One region of the Aquitalea sp. FJL05 genome, then DNA from elsewhere that is predicted to be linked to it. Evidence: predicted binding sites of a transcription regulator. Region 1 holds the regulator's gene; each other region holds the start of a gene.
What was found. The regulator sigma-54, encoded in region 1, starts transcription at its own class of promoters, with help from an activator protein. The targets are predictions, from matches to a motif close to CTGGCACGCTTCATGCTT.

Region 1 (4,807 bases):
CAGCAGCAATATGCGTATCGATACCGTGCGCCACATCGCGCAGGCCGCCACGCTGACCCACTTCTATCACGGCAAGTCGAGCGGCAGTGCCGTCGGCTTCATCTATGAACAGCAGACCGGCCAATTGCAGCTGCTGTCCAATGCAAAGGTCACCTATGAAAAATAAATGCCGCACTTACGCCCGCCTGGCCTTGCTGGCGCTTTCCCTGTGCGCGGGCCACAGTGCACACGCCGAAAAGGCCGACCGCGACAAACCCATTGAAATCAGTGCAGATCGCGGCAATCTCGACCAGCTCAAGGGCGTTACCGTCTGGCAGGGCAATGTCATCATCGTGCAAGGCACGTTGAAACTGAACGCCGACCGCGCCACCGTCACCCAGGACAAGCAGGGCAACCAGACCATGCAGGCCACCGGGCGTCAGGTACTGTTCCGCCAGAAAATGGATGGAAAAAACGAATGGATTGAAGGCCAGGCCAACCAACTGGACTACAACACGGTCAGCCATGTCGCCGTCCTCACCGGCAATGCCCGCGTCAAGCGCGGCAACGATCTGGTCATCGGCAACGTCATCACCTACAACACCGAAACCGAGCTGTATGAAGTCAGCAGCGGCGCCAGCAGCAATGGCGGCCGCGTCACCGCCATCATCCAGCCCAAGCCCAGGGACACCACCGCCCCTGCCGCCAAGAAACCCGACGGAAACGCACCATGAGCGGCCCCAGCATTCTGAAAGTCGAGCGGCTGAAAAAGCGCTTCAAGAAACGTACCGTCGTCAAGGATGTCGCCCTGCAGATCCAGAGCGGCGAAGTGGTCGGCCTGCTCGGCCCCAACGGCGCGGGCAAAACCACCAGTTTTTACATGATTGTCGGCCTGATCGGCGCCGATGAAGGTGAAATCACCCTGGATGGCAGCAGCATCACCCACCTGCCCATCCACCAGCGCGCCCGCCTTGGCCTTGGTTACCTGCCGCAGGAAGCCTCGATTTTCCGCAAGATGACGGTGGAGGAAAACATCACCGCCGTACTGGAAATCGCCGGCTACAAAGGTGACAAGCTGGAAAAGGAACTCAGCCTGCTGCTGGACGACCTCAATATCGCCCACCTGCGCGAAAGCAATGCCCTGTCGCTGTCCGGCGGCGAAAGACGCCGGGTGGAAATCGCCCGCGTACTGGCCACCCGCCCGCGCTTCATCCTGCTGGACGAGCCTTTTGCCGGCGTCGACCCGATTGCCGTGATCGACATCCAGAAAATCATCACCTTCCTGCAACAACGTGGCATCGGCGTACTGATTACCGACCACAACGTACGGGAAACCCTGCGCATCTGTGACCGCGCCTACATCATCAGCGACGGCTCGGTACTGGCCTCCGGCGAACCGGAAGAACTGGTCAACAACGAGAAAGTGCGCCAGGTCTACCTTGGCGAACACTTCCACCTGTAAGCCATGAAACAGTCACTACAGCTCAGGGTTTCACAGCAACTCACGCTTACCCCGCAACTGCAGCAGTCGATCAAGCTGCTGCAGCTGTCCACCCTCGACCTGCAAACCGAAGTCGAGCGCTTCCTGCTGGACAACCCCATGCTGGAACGCGGCGACGACACCCCGACACAAGAAGGCAGCACCAGTACCAGCGACACGCCGGCGGCCGGAGAAGAGAGCACGCCCGCCTCCGACAGCAATGACAGCGACAGCAACCCGCGTGACGACAGCAGCGGCGAACTCACCGACTGGGGCAGCGGCAGCCGCCGCAACGACGGCGACGACGAGTTCGACCCCATGCTCAACGTCCCCTGCCCGGTCAGCCTGCGCGAACATCTGCTGGCCCAGCTGGGCGAACTGACGCTCCCCACCCGCGATCAGGCCATCGTGCAATTGCTGATCGAAGAACTGGACGACAACGGCTTTCTCAGCGTCGATCTGGAAGAACTGGCCAGTCATTTGCCGCTGGAACTGGAGCTGGAAGCCGACGAACTGATGGTCGGCCTGCGCCTGTTGCAGCAGTTCGATCCGGCCGGCATCGCCGCGCGCTCGCTGGCCGAATCGCTCTGCCTGCAGCTGGACCGTCTGCCACCGCAGGAAAACGGCCATGCCCTGGCGCGCAAGATCGTGGCAGAACACCTCGGTTTGCTGGGCAATCGCGACTATACCCGGCTCAAACGCCTACTCGGCGTCGACGACGCCGCCATCCGCCAGGCCCAGCAACTGATCGCCCGGCTGACCCCCCATCCGGCAGCCGGTTTCGGTGGCGAGGACGTGCACTACGTCATCCCCGATGTCACCGTGCGCAAACGCCGCGGCCGCTGGGTGGCCGAACTCAACAACGGTGCCGTACCCCGGCTGCGGGTCAACCAGCTGTATGCCCAGATGCTGTCGGAAAACCGTGCCGGTGCAGGCGAGCTTTCCGGCCGCCTGCAGGAAGCAAAATGGCTGGTCAAGAACATCCAGCAGCGATTTGACACTATCCTGAAAGTGTCGGAAGCTATAGTGGAAAGGCAGCAAGCGTTCTTTGAACACGGAGAAGTGGCCATGCGTCCGCTCATCCTGCGCGATATCGCAGACGAGCTGGGACTGCATGAATCAACCGTTTCCCGGGTGACTACCCAGAAATACCTGCTCTGCCCGCGCGGCTTGTTCGAGCTGAAATATTTCTTCGGCAGTTCCCTGGAAACCGACAGTGGCGGCGAATGCTCGGCCACTGCCATCAAGGCCCATATCCGCCGCATGATAGACGGCGAAAATACGGCCAAGCCACTTTCTGACAGCGCCATTGCCGACGAATTGGGTAAACAGGGCATGCAGGTTGCAAGACGTACCGTTGCGAAGTATCGTGAAGCTATGCAGATTCCACCGGTCAACCTGCGCAAGGCATTGTAGGACGCCTTGAAGAATATCCGCTTGCCCGGCCGACCCGACCGGGCAGTCAACACAAGAAGGAGTTAGGGTATGAACCTCAAAGTAACCGGTCTCCACCTCGAAGTAACCCCGGCCCTCCGCGAATTTCTGGAAAGCAAGCTGGAACGTATCACCCGCCATGTCGATCACGTTATCGACGTTACCGTCACACTGTCGGTAGACAAGCTGGTGCAAAAGGCAGAAGTCAACGTTCACCTCTCCGGCAAGGACATCCACGTAGAAGCCACCGACTCCGATATGTACGCTGCCATCGACTCGCTGATGGACAAGCTGGATCGACAGGTACTCAAGCACAAGGAAAAACAGAGCGAACACCGCGTGACTCCGCAGGTTCAACCGGAAGCCACCCTGTAATCACCTGACCGACGATGCGGGAACCCAGCGGGTTCCCGTTTTTATTTGCACGGAGCCTTTTTCATTTTGATGAAGGCAACGTAGAATTGGCCAGTTTTTGTAGCCGCGTGCACACATTCCTATGAGCCTGATCGGCAAAATCCTGACACAGGATCACATCCTCCCGGACCTGGATGTCGCCAGCAAGAAGCGCGTCTTCGAGCAGGTGGGCCTCCTTATCGAAAACACCCACGGCATTGCGCGCAGTGAAATTTTCGACTGCCTGTTTGCCCGGGAAAAGCTCGGCTCCACCGGACTGGGCCAGGGAGTCGCCATTCCGCATGGCCGTGCCCGTGGTCTGAAGGAAGCCGCCGGCATCTTCATTCGGCTGAAGAACCCCATCCCCTTCGATGCGCCGGATGGCAAGCCGGTGCAAAGCCTGTTTGTACTGCTGGTACCGGAACAAGCCACCGACCTGCACCTGCAGGTACTGTCGGAACTGGCCCAGCTCTTCTCCAGCAAACAGCTGCGCGAACAATTGCTGACTGCCACCAACCGCGCCGAGCTCTACCAGTTGCTCACTGCATGGAATACCAATAATGCCTAGCATCACCGTGCGCCGGCTGTATCAGGACAATCAGCAAAAGCTCAATCTGACCTGGGTGGCCGGCACCGGTGGTGCCGACAGCCCCATCGGCAATGACGAGCAGCGCCCTACGCTGGCACTGGTGGGTCACCTCAACTTCATCCACCCCAACCGTGTACAGGTGTTGGGTCTGGCCGAAGTCGACTACCTGAACCGGCTGGAACAGTCCGCCGCCAAGACCGCGCTGGACCAGCTGTTCCACAAGACCATGTCGGTGGTGATGGTGGCCAATGGCCAGCAGGTACCCAAGCTGCTGCGCGACTACTGCCACACCCATAACGTGCCACTGATGAGCACGCCGCTGGAAAGCCCCTACCTGATGGATGTGCTGCGCATCTATCTGGCGCGTGCGCTGGCGGTTTCAACAGTGCTACATGGGGTTTTTCTCGATGTGCTGGAAATCGGCGTGCTGATCATGGGCGACTCGGCCATGGGCAAGAGCGAGCTGGCACTGGAACTGATTTCACGCGGTCACGGCATGGTGGCCGATGACGCAGTGGAACTCTACCGCATCGGCCCGGAAACACTGGAAGGCCGCTGCCCGCCCCTGCTGCGCGACTTTCTGGAAGTGCGCGGCCTGGGCATTCTGAATATCCGCACCATTTTCGGTGAAACCGCCGTCCGGCCGAAAAAGGTGCTCAAACTGATCATCCATCTGGTCAAAGCCAACGACCAGGCCATGCAGGCACTGGATCGGCTGAATATCCAGTCCGAAACCCAGGACATTCTGGGTGTCACCGTACGCAAGGTGGTGCTGCCAGTGGCTGCAGGCCGCAACTTGGCCGTGCTGGTGGAAGCGGCAGTACGCAATTACATCCTGCAACTGCGTGGCATCGACAGCACGCGTGAATTCATCGAACGCCATACCAACTTCCTCAGAGATCAGGAAAATGCGCCTGATATTGATTAGCGGC
Region 2 (4,807 bases), on a different contig from region 1:
CGGCCAGCATGCCACCCAGCGGCCGCATCACCGAACCGGCAAACACGCAGGCCGCGGTATACAGGCCAGCCGTTTTGGCATCAAAAGCGAATTGGTCGTGGAAATAGCCCGGCAGCGCGCTGGCAAAACCGGAGAAGCCGCCAAAGGTCATGGCGTAGAAGAACATGAACCACCAGGCGTCCTTTTCCTTCAGCACGGCCAGATAGTCGGCCAGCTTCTTGGCCGGCGGCGCATTCGGTGCGTCCTTGGCACAGACAGCAAAAATGGCCAACGCAGCCAGCAGCGGAATGCAGGCCAGGCCGAACACGTTCTGCCAGCCGTAAACCACCGCCAGCGCGGGGGCAAACAAGGCTGCCAGCACGGTGCCGGAATTACCCGCCCCGGCAATGCCCATGGCCGTGCCCTGGTGCTGCGGCGGATACCAGCGCGAGGCCAGCGGCAGCGATACCGCAAACGAGGCCCCGGCCACACCGAGGAACAGGCCCAGCAGCAGCGCACCGCCCAGGCTGGCAATGCCGATCTGCCAGGCCGCCAGCAAGGCGGCAATCACGATCAGCTGGCCGATGATGCCGGCAGCGCGTGCGCCGATGCGGTCCACCAGCACGCCCATCAGCAAGCGCAGGATGGCCCCGGCCAGAATCGGCGTGGCCACCATCAGGCCGCGCTGCTGGGTGGACAGATGCAGGGCAGTGGCAATGGGCACCTGCAGGGGCCCCAGCAGATACCACACCATGAAACTGAGGTCGAAATACAAAAAGGCTGAAAACAGGGTCGGCTTGTGTCCGGCTTGCCAGAAAGTGCGGTCCATGTAGTGCTCCTGTCGGGGAAGCGTGCTTCCCGCCAAATGGCCAAAACAAAAACGGCGTCCTCCCTGATGGTGAAATCAGGAGAGGACGCCGTTGTCCGGGTCGGCAGTGGCCGCCGTTGGCCGCTGTCGCGATGTCTGGTGCAGGCGGCACGCCATTGCGCCGCTGCGAGCTAATCAATGCAAAGAGCGTGCCAGCAGCAAAATGCCGGTATATAGCTGTTTCACGTCGCCTGCGGCCTTATGCTGCACTGCATTAGTGCGTGAAATGCTGCAGCGCACCGACACTGGGCGCAGCATCCGCCAGCGCTGGCCAGTGGCAGCCATCCATCAGCACACTGTGGCGCTCGCCGGCTGCAGGCAGCGGCAGACCGCAAGCCCGCGCCGCCTGCTGGTACAGCGCGGTCTGGTTGACGGCGGCCACCACGCCCTGCTCGGCCTCGCCCTGCCACATGCCCCAGCGCCGGTATTGCCGCAGGAACCACAGCCCGTCCGACAGATAGGGATAGTTGACCCGGCCCTCATCACAAAAGCGCAGCTGGCCTGCAGTGGCGGTTTCCCAATGCTGCAGGATCAGCTCGGCCGGCATGGCCAGACAATCATCCTCCGCCAGCCAGGCGGCCGTCTGCGCATGGTTTTCCGGCTGGTCCAGCCAGTGGCTGGCCAGCAACAACGCCTGCACCAGTCGCCCGGCCAGCTCGGGCTGTTGCTGCACCAGCTCACGGCGGCAGGCCAATACTTTCTCCGGATGATCCGGCCAGATGGCGGCGCTGTCGGCCACCAGGCTGGCCACACCCTGCTGCTGTGCCAGGGCGTGCCAGGGCTGGCCGGCGCAAAAGCCGTCCAGCAGGCCGCCCTGCGTCGCGTCACTCATCTGGGCCGGGGGAATCACCACGCAGCGGGCCTCACGCAACGGATGCACGCCTTGCGCCGCCAGCCAGTAATACAGCCACATGGCGTGGGTGCCGGTAGGAAAGGTGTGCGCCAGCGTCAGCGGGCGGCCCAGCTGCTGGCTGATCTCGGTCAGGCTGACACCCTCGCGGTATTGCTGCGCCAGCGCCGGGGCCAGACTGATGCCCTGCCCGTTCTGGTTCAGCGTCATCAGGATGGCCATCTCGCATTGCGGACTGCCCATGCCCAGTTGCATGCCGTAGACCAAGCCATACAAGGCATGGGCGGCATCCAGTTGTCCATTCATCAGCTTGTCGCGCACGGCAGACCAGGACGGCTGGCGCTGCAGGCAGAACTGCAGGCCCAGCTCCCGGTCCAGCCCCAGCTTGCGGGCCACCACCAGTGCCGCACAGTCGGTGAGTGCAACAAAGCCCAGATTCAGCGTGTGTAGGGATGCAGGAGCAGTCATCAAAGGCTTTCAGCCCAGCAGCTTGCTGGAATTGATCAGTTGTCGGGACAGCTCCACCAGACGCAGGCCGCTTTGCATGGCCTGGCTGCGCAGCAGCGCATAGGCTTGCGCTTCGGTGAGCTGGCGGCGCTCCATCAGGATGCCCTTGGCGCGCTCGATCAGCTTGCGGTCGGCCAGCTGTTCTTCCACCTCGGCCAGGCGCTTTTTCAGCCGAGCGTCTTCTTCAAATTTCACCCGCGCCATATCGATGATGGGAGCCAGCCGGCTGGCTGCCACCTGGTCCACCACATAGGCGGTGACCCCGGCGCTGACTGCGGCCTGAATGGTAGACAGCCCGCCCTGCTCGGCAAACATCACCACCGGGCGTGGCGCGGCATGGCCCATCAGCGCCAGTTGTTCCAAGGTGTCACGCGAGGGGGATTCGGTATCGATGATGATGATGTCGGGGGCCTGGCTGTCCACCAGCTGCAGCAGCTCGGCCGCACCCTGGGCCTGGACGATCACCAGATAGCCGGCCGCCGTCAGCGCGGCATGCAGCTGCGCCATCGGGCGGTCGGTATCGTTGACCAGCAACAGTCGTAATGGAGAGGAAGCAGTCATGGCAGCGTCAGGAAGTCGTTGATACCGACTCGCAATAATCGTGCCTGTAACCATGTTTTAAGACAAACAAGACCGGCCAATGCCAGACCGCGTAATACGAGGCCAGCCAGCCAAGCCTCCCGCCGGTTGGGCAAGTGCAAGCGGGGTAAGCGCGAGCATCAGTACAAATGCGCAGAGACTGCGCATGGACAAGCACCGTGTATTGGGATCGATCCGCAGGCAGTCATGTACTGCAGCTACTGCGGGTACCGGCCGCCGCCTGACTCCAGACGCAAAACAGGGCGGTCAAGCCGCCCTGTCTGCCATACACGCCTGGTGGTTTACCACCACCAGAACATGAAGCCCCAGGCCGCATCCACCAGCGCCATGCCTGCCAGCAGGCAAGCCAGTGCCGGCAGCATGCGCCAGCCGGCCTGCCATTGCCGTACGATGCCCGCCGCCAGCCACAACGACCAGACATTGGCCAGCAGCAGCAGGCCCAGGCGCAGGTCATTGGCCCAACCGGTGGCAATGCCCTCGGCCTTGAGCAGGGTCACCGTCAGCGCCGACAAGCCCAGAAACACGCCGATACCGGCCAAGGGAATCAGGCTTTGTGCCAGATGATGCAGGCGCTGGCTGCGCCACGTGCCGGCCAGACGCACCGCACAGGACAAGGCCAGCAGCAGGCCGCTGCCGATCACCAGCGCGGTACCCAGCATGTAGGCGATGATGGCCATGCCATCCAGCCAGGAAAACACGTCGTTGTGATCCGGGTAATGCGTGAGCAGCCACCACGGCGCATCGGTATCCAGCGGCCACATGATGTCGTGGTCCACCAGCCATTCCGCCGCCGCCTGTTTCATGTCGACAAACCAGGGGCTGGCCGTCCAGTGAAAGCCCCCCATGGCAATGCCCAGCAAGCCGTAGACAATCAGCAAGGTCTGCCACACCGTGGCTTCCTTGGCCGCCACCTTCACCACCTCTTCTGCCGGTGAGCGCAGGCCCAGGCTGATGGCATCGCGGTGACCGCTGCAACGGCCGCACATATGACAGCCACTGCCGCCCTGCATGTGGCGCAAGGGCTGCAGCGGTGCGCAGTCTACCGCCTGAATACGAATGACGGACTGGCGGGTGGATTCCAGCCAGCGCTGTTCATCCACCTTGTAATGCATGGGGGCCAGCTTGGACAGCAGGGAAAACACGCCGTTGACCGGGCACAGATGGCGGCACCAGGCGCGCTTGCCACGGGTATACACCAGGCCGATGGCAATGGCGGCCACGGTGGAACCGCCCAGCACCAGCAGCGCCGCCTTGGGATACTGGTAAACACTCACCAGCTGGCCGTACAAGGTGGTAAGGGCAAAAGCGACAAAGGGCCAGCCGTCCCAGCGCATCCAGCGTGGAATCGGTCGGCCCAGGCCCTTCTTGGCCGCCCATTCGCTGAGCGCCCCTTCCGGACACAGCACGCCGCACCACAGCCGGCCAAACAGCACCATGGACAGCAGCACGAAAGGCCACCAGATACCCCAGAACACAAACTGGGCAAAGATGGTGAGATTGTTGACGATGCGCGCGCTGTCACCCGGCAGCGGCAGCCAGGCCGGAATCAGCAGCAGCGCCGCATACACCAGCACCACCAACCACTGCAGCAGGCGCAGGGTGCCGGCATGGTCGCGCAGCCAGTTGCCCACCACGGCCAGGCGGCCATGGCCGGCTGCCGCGTGGCTGCCGCAACCGCCAGTCAGCGGGCGCGCCAGTTCGGGCCGACGCCGGTGATCAGCAAACGGTTTCATGCGGCCTGACGACGCTTGCGCCAGAAGAACAGGCCAAACACGCCTGCCCAGAATGAGAGATAAGCCAGCAGGCTCATCAAGGCCGGATGGGCACGGTAACCAGTGAGCGAAGCCACCACGCCACCAGCGGGCGTCATGTCATCCAGCAGGGCCGAGCTGTCCCACAGCGGGTCGATCAGCGCCGGCAGGATTTCCATGGAAATCAGCTTTTCCACCGCAGCCAGGAACAGCGAGGCACCCAGCAGCAGCAGCATGATTTCGGTCAAACGG
Region 3 (4,807 bases), on a different contig from region 1:
GATACGGCCAGGATCGGTCTGAACACCATGATCGACATATGCCTTGGCCGCCTTGGAGGTAATCAGCTGCAATGGCTTCAGTTCATCTTTCTTCATCACGGCCAAACGGTAATCAAAATTGGGCGCATAATCTGGATAGTTGGCGATTGCCAGCTTTATCGTATGCTCGGCTTTGGCCATCTGCTTATCCAGTGCATACAAGACTGCCAATTTCAGTAGCACTTCAGGGTAGGGTCGGTATGCTGCCAATCGGGAAAAGTGCTGCAGCTTCAGATCCAGCTGCTCACGCGAGGGAATCAAATAATTGGCCAATACCATATCTGCATCATTAGTCCACAACGGATTTTTGCCAACATCAAACAAGGCTCCCATCCGCCGCACATTCTCTTGTGCATTTGGTGCTGGCAAGTCATAGGCGACCATTGTTTTAAAGGCTGCAATACCAGTCCCAAGATAAAGCAATGTCATTATCGCGACAACCAAACCCGCCACCCTGACAAATGATGGCCGCATCGAAATTGTTACTCTTGGCGCTGGCGCTAGCAAAAGAACAATCAAAAACATACTCAAAAATGGCAGATACCATAGCGGGTATTCAAACATGCTGTGCGCCAGGATCACGCCACCAATACCCAGCAACAGCAAGTTTTCCGCCGACTGCTGTCCTTTTCTAAAAAAACTGCCCAGTGCGTAGCCAAGTGTGGCAAATACAATCAGTACACCAACAATGCCGGTTTCAGCCAACAGCTGGAAAAACAGGTTATGGCAATGAACAAACAGCCAGCTCTCAGGATATTTCGGTAGACCACCAGTCAGCTCCATCTCCACCGACTGAGCGGGGAAACCTCCCCAACCAACGCCAAACCAGGGATGTTGCAGAAAAATTTCCCATGCTTTAGTCCACTCAATACGGCGACGAATACCAAAACCAGCAGAAAAGAAACGGTCTGCACCACTAACAACATGGATGGGAATACCGAGCCAGGCCAACAGTGCTGCAATCTGCTTACTAAATAATTGCGTCAATACTATCAAGACAACTGCGATCATCACAGCCCGGATCATTCGGCGGACTGTTTCAGCCTTATTCTGCCTTGACCAATACCATCCCAGCCCGGCAAAAATCAGCACATAAGCCCACACCAGACGTGCACCTGCACATGCTGACAGCCAAGCCAGAAGAAAAACGCTCCCGATGAAGAAAGACATACGCAATCGTCTTTTAGCATAAAGATAGCAGGCAGCCAGGATTCCCCAGCTTAAAAATTGGGCATACTGATTACGCTGCCCAATATTACCCATGATATTTGAATTTACCTCAGACTGATCAAATACCACATAGCCTTGAAATAAAGGAGCAAGACTCAACACCTGCAACAAGCCCAACACCACTTGCAGCATGGAAAAAATAAAAATGACTGTCGCCAGAATCAGCAAAAAATCTTCGCTGTTATTTTTATTGAAATGAATGGAGAACTGCAAACTCCAAAGAACAAGAAAGCCCAGTATTGCAATCAAGATTGTGAAATTCGCCAAATTATGACCAGTCATAGCCAGATAAATGGCAAAACACAAAAATGGTAGCAATACTGCAGAGATATTTAGTGAGGAATTATTCCGTGCTGGTAGGATAAATAGCATGGAAGTCGCCAAGAAAAACAAGCACGATGCATCCGACACCCAATCAGGCAGAGGCGCATAGCGCAGCCAGCTCAAAAAAGGCATGGTTACTGCCGCAGCAATTAATAAGCTGCCCATGGTTATCTTTTTAATCATCATAAAAAAAGGTGCTCTTTGCAGAGCACCTTCCCTAATTAATTACTCAATGATCAAAATTAGTTACCGTTGCGGCAGTTGGAAGGTACCCAGTTTGTTGGAAGGGTAGCTGCAGCACATTTCCACGAAATTGCACCACTTCCCGAACTAGGGCTCAAGGTCAAAGTATTAGCGGACCCGGTAGAGTCAACTAATGTGTTATAAGTCACGGTAATAACACCAGAGGTACCAACCACCACACTGGAAACAGCATTACCTGAAATAGATGTTGACAAACCTGCCGAAGCATTTGACGTCGGAAACTGGTTATTAGATGCGTAATATTCAGATACGGCAGTCTTGGCTGCAGATGCCAGCGACAAACCTTCCGTTACACGCGCACGCTTGGTGTAATCCTGGTAGGCCGGGATAGCGATGGCAGCCAGAATACCGATGATGGCAACAACGATCATCAGTTCGATCAAGGTAAAACCTTGCTGAATTTTGCTATTCATAACGTATTCCTCTTTATAAAGTTAACGACAACTCGATGGAAGGTACTGTGAAAATGTTGCACTGGCTTGACATGTCCACATGATTGAACCACTAGAAAGTTGTGGCATCATGGTTACGGTCAATCCAGACAATACCGTACTAGCATTAAAATTTACTACTATATTGCTGACTGACGATGCTGCCACTATATTGATTGAATCAATATATTTCGTTGCATAAGTGCTTGCCGACAAAATACCTGCTGACGCATTACTGGATGGCCAGCTATTATTACTGGTATAGCTATCCCAAACTGCAGACTTGATCGCATCGGCAGCCAGCAACCCTTCGGCTACCTTTGCTCGTATCGTGTAAGCCTGATACGCCGGTATGGCAATCGCGGCCAATATGCCGATGATGGCAACAACAATCATCAGTTCAATCAAAGTAAAACCATTATTGCCCCGCATGACCCTCTCCGTGGTATGCACTATCCATACCATGCAGAAAGCGTGCCAAGCGGCCCCATCCAGTAAATTCAGTCCGTCAGTACATCCCATAGCCCGCATTACGCGGCAGGATGTGACGTTTTTTGTCAGTTCGGGTGGTGCTTGCGGGCTGTGTTAGCATCCAGCCCATTCCCCATTCAGGAGTTTGCCGTGAGCAATCAGGACTGGCTGCAACGCAGCCGCCAGCATGTGTGGCATCCATGTACCCAGATGAAGCGCCATGAAACCTTGCCCATCATTCCCATCGCGCGCGCCGAGGGCGTGTGGCTGGAGGATTTCGAAGGCCGACGCTATCTGGATGCGGTCAGTTCCTGGTGGGTCAATCTGTTCGGCCATGGTAACCCCAGGATCAAGCAGGCAATCAAGGATCAACTGGATCAGGTAGAGCATGTCATTCTGGCCGGCTTTACCCACCAGCCAGTGATTGAGCTGTCCGAGCGGCTGTGCGCGCTGAGCGGCCAGGATCATGCGTTTTATGCCTCGGATGGTGCTAGTGCCACCGAAATCGCGCTGAAAATGAGCTTTCATTACTGGAAGAATGTCGGTCGTCCGGAGAAATGCCGCTTTATCAGTCTGGACAACAGCTATCACGGCGAAACTGCCGGTGCGCTGGCAGTGACCGATGTGCCACTGTTTTCCGCGACCTATGCGCCGCTGCTGAAACCCGGGGTACGTGTCCCCACCCCGGATGCGCGCCAGGCTGGCCCGGGGCAAAGTGCAGCCGATGTGGCAAGGCAGGCATTGCGCTCGTTGGAGAATGTGCTGGCCAAGAAAGCTGGTGAAATGGCGGCCATCATCGTCGAACCACTGGTGCAGGGCGCTGCCGGCATGGCCATGTACGATCCGGTTTACCTCACGGAGCTGCGCCGGCTGTGCGATCAGTATCAGATACACCTGATTGCCGACGAAATCGCGGTCGGCTTTGGCCGCACCGGCACTCTGTTTGCCTGTGAGCAGGCTGGGATCACGCCAGACTTTCTCTGTCTATCCAAGGGGATTACCGGCGGCTTCCTGCCCCTGTCCTGCGTGCTGACCAGCGATACGGTCTATCAGGCCTTCTATCACGATGAGGTGACGCGCGGCTTTCTGCATTCACACAGCTACACTGGCAATGCGCTGGCCTGCAGTGCGGCACTGGCAGTGCTGGATATCTTTGCCGATGAAGACATCATCGCCCGTAACCGCGAGCTGGCCGCAACCTTTAGCGCCATTCTGGCACCGCTGGCCGAGCGTGCCGACGTACGGCATTTCCGCCATACCGGCATGATCTGGGCCTTTGATGTCGACAGCCCCCGCTCGGACTTTGCACAAGCCTTTTTCTCAGCCATGCTTAAGCATGGTTGCCTGGTAAGGCCAATTGGCAAAACCGTGTACTTCATGCCGCCTTACATCTTGCAAGCAGAGGAGATGACTCAACTGTTTCAGGCCACAACACAGGTACTGGATGAGTTAAGTCAACAAAACGATGTTTTGACCGGGCCTGTGACTGCCTTGCCCTGAGTGCTACCTTGCTTTGGCCGGCTTAATTCAAATAGCATAGAGAGTGATACATGGCAGGGAACGATTTACATCCGCTTCCCCGCCTTTCATTCCCAGCGCTACGCCGCCTTGCCATGAGGACGCACGATGCAGCTTGCCTTGCCCGCCCTCGATAGGGATCCACGATTGGTCGACACCAACCCCGACAGCGTAGCCAGCTGGGTAGAGCGCTTGCCGTATAGCGACCTGCAGGAATGCGGCCGCCTATTGCTTGAGGCCCTGCGAGGCCTGAGCCGCACGCCGATGGAAGTAGGCAATCGGCACAAGCTGCTATTGCACTACCTCAAAGGGCTGGATCGCTACTATCCGGCGCTGGAAAGTGAGATTGTCCAAACCGACCTCACTTCGGTGGTGCGCACCCGCCAGTTGGCCATGCTGGGTGCCGCGCTGTTCGAGTCTATTTTTGTCGCGTTCAAGCTCACCCTGAGCGAACGCCTGGCCAAGCGCGGCCTGCTGGAGCGTGAGCAACAGCGCATTGAACTGCTGCTGTACACCATGATGGCGGCGCG
Region 4 (4,807 bases), on a different contig from region 1:
AATCGAAGGGCGAGGCAATGTGGGCCGGGGCAATGCGCTCCAGTTTTTCCAGTGCCTTGACCCGGCTTTGTGCCTGCTTGGCCTTGGTGGCCTTGGCCTTGAAGCGGGTGATGAAGGATTCCAGATGAGCAATCTGGCGCTGCTGCTTGTCGAATTCGCCCTGTTGGCGCGCCAGCTTTTCCGCACGCATGGTTTCAAACTGGCTGTAATTGCCGGTGTACAGCGTCAGGGTCTGGTTGGCTACTTCGGCAATATGGCTGCAGATGCTGTCGAGGAAGTCGCGATCATGCGAGATGATCAGCAAGGTCCCCGGATAGCTTTGCAGCCAGTCTTCCAGCCACAGTACGGTTTCCAGATCCAGGTGGTTGGTGGGTTCATCCAGCAGCAGCAGGTCGGAACGGCACATCAGCGCCTGCGCCAGGTTCAGCCGCATGCGCCAGCCGCCGGAGAAGCTTTTCACTGCCCGCTGGTGGGCTTCGGTGGCAAAGCCCAGGCCGGTCAGCAGCTTGGCGGCGCGGGCCGGGGCAGAATAGGCTTCGATGCGCGCCAACTCACCATGCAGATGGCCGATGGCGCTGCCGTCGTCGCGCGCTTCGGCGGCAGAGAGTTCGGCTTCCAGTTGGCGTAACTCGTGGTCGCCATCCAGCACGTAATCGATGGCAGCGGTGTCCAGTGCCGGCGTTTCCTGCGCCACATGGGCCATGACCCATTGCTTGGGGATGTCGGCATCGCCGCCATCGGCGTGCAGCTCGCCCTTGAGCAGGGCAAACAGGCTGGATTTGCCCACACCATTGGCACCGACCAGGCCGGTTTTGTAGCCGGGGTTCAGGGTCAGGCTGGCGTTGACCAGTAATTCTTTCAGGCCGCGACGCAGGCTGAGGTTTTTCAGTTGGATCATGATGGGGTTGTCAGGCCGACGCAGCAGGCTGCGCCGGCGGGGTGATTTAGGCAGCGGGCAGGCCGGACAGGTCCCAGCGCGGTTTGATCGAGTAGCTGCCGGGTGCGGTGGCGTATTTCAGCCGCATGGCGCCAGCAAAGGCAATCATGGCACCGTTGTCGGTGCACAGGGCCAGTGGCGGGTAGAACACCTCCAGCTTGCGCCTTGCCGCGGCCTGATCCAGTGCGGCGCGCAGCTGTTTGTTGGCACCTACGCCGCCAGCCACCACCAGCTTTTTCATGCCGGTCTGCTTCAGGGCTTTCAGCGATTTGCTGACCAGCACGTCGACAATGGCCTCCTGAAAGGCGCGGCAGATGTCTTTGCGCGTCTGTTCGTCGATCTGGCCATGCTCGGCTTCCACCTGTTTGCTCAGTGTCAGCACGGCAGTCTTGAGGCCGGAGAAGCTCATGTCCAGGTTGTCGCTGTGCAGCATGGGGCGTGGCAGGTTGAAGCGCGCCGGGTCGCCTTCTTCGGCCAGGCGCGACAACAGCGGGCCGCCTGGGTAGGGCAGGCCCAGCAGTTTTGCCGTCTTGTCGAAGGCTTCGCCGGCTGCGTCGTCCAGCGTTTCGCCCAGCACCTCGTACTGGCCGATGCCGCGTACGGCCATCAGCTGGGTGTGGCCGCCGGATACCAAGAGGGCGATGAAGGGAAAGTCCGGTCGCGGCTCCGCCAGCAGCGGCGATAGCAGATGGCCTTCCAGATGATGGACGCCAATCACCGGAATGTTCAGGCCAAAGGCTAGCGCATTGGCCACGCTGGCACCAACCAGCAGGGCTCCACCCAGGCCGGGGCCTTGGGTGTAGGCAATGGCATCCACATCGGCCAGGGTCTTGCCGACTTCAGCTAGGCAGGCTTCGGTGAGCGGGATAACCCGGCGGATGTGGTCGCGGCTGGCCAGTTCGGGCACCACGCCACCGTATTCGGCGTGCATGGCCATTTGCGTATGCAGTTGGTGGGCAATGAGGCCCGCCTTAAGGTCGTACAGTGCAACGCCGGTTTCGTCGCACGATGATTCGATTCCAAGTACCAGCATGATGGCTTTATAACAGGTCAATCTTTCCATTTTACCGGTGAATCTTTGTCTGCCCAAATCGGGAATGATAGTCTGTGGCGATTAAGCGGATTTGCGCTGAACAAAAGCGGAAGGATGGGGCAGTGAAAGCAAGACTCAAATGGGTGGATGGCGTGTGTTTCATGGGCGAGAGCGGCAGCGGCCATGCGGTGGTGATGGATGGTGCGCCGGAAGGCGGCGGCCGCAATCTGGGGCCGCGTCCGATGGAGCTGCTGCTCTTGGGCACTGCCGGCTGTACCAGCTATGACGTGATTTCCATTCTGAAAAAGTCGCGTCAGCAAGTGACTGATTGCTGGGTGGAAATGGAAGCCGAGCGCGCCGAGACCGAACCCAAGGTCTTCACCAAGATTCATTTCCACTTTGTGGTCACCGGACGTGATCTCAAGTCCGAGGTAGTGGAGCGGGCCATCAAGCTGTCGGCGGAGAAATACTGCTCGGCCTCCATCATGCTGGGCAAGACGGCTGACATCAGCCACGATTTCGAGCTGCGCGCAGACTAAGAAGCTGTTTGCGGGGTGTGCTGTTAAGGCTGGATCAAAACCGCCGACGCCATGGGCCGTCGGCGGTTTTGTTTTGGTGGCAGCGGCAGCGGGGCGGTGATGGCGGCAAAACTTGCCGCTCCTGCCGGTGTGCGCTGTGCGGGTGGTGGTGTGTATTGCCTGTAGTTTCAATAAAATCAATGGTCTGTATGGATTGTTTGTGCTGGCACAGTTCCTGCTAAGGATGGGGACGCATTCAAGGAGGCAAGGTCATGTTGGACAAGATTGGCAAGGAATTTGATTTTCAGCAGCGAGCGCTCAACCTGCGCGCCTATCGCCAGGAAGTCATTGCCAGCAATGTTGCCAATGCCGATACCCCCAATTACAAGGCAGTCGATTTCGATTTCAAGCAGGCCTTGCAGTCTGCGCAGGATGGACAGGGCAAGCTGGCGATGAATGTGACCGATACGCGCCATCTGGCTGGTACGGGGGCTGGCAGTGCCGGCAAGCCGGCGGTGCAGTATCGCAATGCGGTACAGCAAAGCCTGGACGGCAACACGGTGGATATGGATGTGGAGCGTGCGGCCTTTGCCGATAACGCCTTGCAATACCAGACCACGCTCACCTTCCTCAGCAAGCGTATGTCCAGTCTGAATACCGCCATTACCGGTGGAGGCCAGTAACCATGTCGCTCGCCAATATTTTTGCCATTTCCGGTTCGGCGCTGACTGCCCAGTCCATGCGTCTTAACGTGGTGGCCAGCAATATCGCCAATGCGGAAAGTGCCACCAGCTCGACCGGCCAGCCTTACAAGGGCCGCCACGTGGTGTTTACCGCCTTGCCGGTTACCGCCAGTCAGCCGCAAGTGGCCGGTGTGAGGGTGACTTCCATTGTGGAAGACCAGACCCCGCCGCGGCTGAAGTACGACCCCAGCAACCCTCTGGCGGACGAAAAGGGTTATGTCAACATGCCCAATGTCAATCCGGTCGAGGAAATGTCCGACATGATTTCCGCCTCGCGCTCGTATCAGACCAATGTGGAAATGATGAATACCGCCAAAACCCTGCTGCAGAAGACTCTGCAGCTTGGACAGTGATGAAAGGCAGCAGCCATGACCAGCTCGGTTAATTCCTCGACCAATCCGTATGCCGCGCTGAATGGCACTACTGGCAGCACCAGTGGCACCGGTAATTCCAATACCGATACCAGTGCACAGGGTATTCAGGATCGCTTTCTCAAGCTCTTGGTGACGCAGTTGCAGGCGCAGGACCCGATGAACCCGATGGATAACAGCCAGATCACCAGCCAGATGGCGCAGATCAGTCAGGTATCCGGGATGCAGACGCTGAACACCGCCATGCAGAGCCTGGTGCAGTCGCAGGCTGCCAATCAATCGCTGATGGCTGCCACCATGATTGGCAAGCAGGCGTTGGTGCCGGGTAATGCGCTGGGCCTGACCAGCGGTTCCAATGTGCAGGGTGCCGTGAATCTGAGTGGTGCGGCCACCGATTACACCGTCAGTATCGCCGACGCCAATGGCAATGTGGTGGATACCCTGACGGTCAAGAGCCCTAGCAGCGGCCTTAACTCTTTCAACTGGGATGGCACCGATGCCAACGGTAAGCAGTTGCCCAGCGGCAAATACACTTTCAGTGCCAAGGCGACCAGTGCCAGCAGCGCTGCGGTGACGGCCACACCGTATGCCAACCAGGCGGTAACCGCCGTCAGCTGGGCCAGCGGCTCGCCGCAACTGATCATGAAAGACGGGACCAGCGTCGGTCTGGCAAACGTTGCACAGCTGTCTTAACCAAGTCATTAGCGCAAACAGGTTTCGGGGAGTAATCACATGGGTTTTCAACAAGGTTTGAGCGGTCTGAATTCGGCGTCCTCGCAGCTGGATACCATTGGCAACAACGTATCCAATGCCAGCACCGTCGGCTTCAAGAGTTCGCGCGCCGAGTTTGCCGATCTGTTCTCCACCAGCTTTTATGGTGTGGCCAATACCAGCGCCGGTATCGGCTCGCAGGTGAATGCAGTCACCCAGTCCTTCAGTGCTGGCAACATCACCCCGACCGGCCGCAGCCTGGACCTGGCCATCAATAACAATGGCTTCTTTATCATGCGGCAGAATCCGACCTCGACCACCGGTTCGCTGGCGTATACCCGCAACGGACAATTCCAGGTGGACAAGGATGGTTACATCGTCAATGGCAACGACCGCCTGCAAGGCTGGATGGCCAATAATGGCGTGGTGACCCAGGGCCCGGTCACCGATCTGAAACTGCAAACCAATCTGATTTCGCCGGCAGTCACCACCAA

Region 2: DBR44_RS18845 (ANTAR domain-containing response regulator) is a predicted target of sigma-54. The motif match lies at 2,795-2,812, and genes of this name have one in related genera.
Region 3: DBR44_RS16545 (pilin) is a predicted target of sigma-54. The motif match lies at 2,752-2,769, and genes of this name have one in related genera.
Region 4: flgB (flagellar basal body rod protein FlgB) is a predicted target of sigma-54. The motif match lies at 2,712-2,729, and genes of this name have one in related genera.

The regions. Positions count from the first base shown of each region.
Region 1 is NZ_QAJS01000006.1:303,375-308,181, forward strand. Features, by position in the region: gene lptC (LPS export ABC transporter periplasmic protein LptC) at 1-166, shown strand, start outside; gene lptA (lipopolysaccharide transport periplasmic protein LptA) at 156-713, shown strand; gene lptB (LPS export ABC transporter ATP-binding protein) at 710-1,441, shown strand; gene DBR44_RS06220 (RNA polymerase factor sigma-54) at 1,445-2,875, shown strand; gene hpf (ribosome hibernation-promoting factor, HPF/YfiA family) at 2,945-3,268, shown strand; gene ptsN (PTS IIA-like nitrogen regulatory protein PtsN) at 3,390-3,854, shown strand; gene hprK (HPr(Ser) kinase/phosphatase) at 3,847-4,803, shown strand; gene rapZ (RNase adapter RapZ) at 4,784-4,807, shown strand, end outside.
Region 2 is NZ_QAJS01000021.1:15,522-20,328, forward strand. Features, by position in the region: gene DBR44_RS18835 (NarK/NasA family nitrate transporter) at 1-808, opposite strand, end outside; gene DBR44_RS18840 (CmpA/NrtA family ABC transporter substrate-binding protein) at 1,062-2,165, opposite strand; gene DBR44_RS18845 (ANTAR domain-containing response regulator) at 2,175-2,765, opposite strand; gene DBR44_RS18850 (4Fe-4S binding protein) at 3,086-4,537, opposite strand; gene DBR44_RS18855 (FTR1 family protein) at 4,534-4,807, opposite strand, start outside.
Region 3 is NZ_QAJS01000018.1:8,007-12,813, forward strand. Features, by position in the region: gene DBR44_RS16535 (PglL family O-oligosaccharyltransferase) at 1-1,779, opposite strand, end outside; gene DBR44_RS16540 (pilin) at 1,836-2,270, opposite strand; gene DBR44_RS16545 (pilin) at 2,292-2,720, opposite strand; gene DBR44_RS16550 (adenosylmethionine--8-amino-7-oxononanoate transaminase) at 2,910-4,259, shown strand; gene DBR44_RS16555 (hypothetical protein) at 4,386-4,807, shown strand, end outside.
Region 4 is NZ_QAJS01000009.1:197,861-202,667, forward strand. Features, by position in the region: gene DBR44_RS08995 (ATP-binding cassette domain-containing protein) at 1-898, opposite strand, end outside; gene tsaD (tRNA (adenosine(37)-N6)-threonylcarbamoyltransferase complex transferase subunit TsaD) at 945-1,970, opposite strand; gene DBR44_RS09005 (OsmC family protein) at 2,093-2,509, shown strand; gene flgB (flagellar basal body rod protein FlgB) at 2,761-3,171, shown strand; gene flgC (flagellar basal body rod protein FlgC) at 3,174-3,584, shown strand; gene DBR44_RS09020 (flagellar hook assembly protein FlgD) at 3,600-4,295, shown strand; gene flgE (flagellar hook protein FlgE) at 4,335-4,807, shown strand, end outside.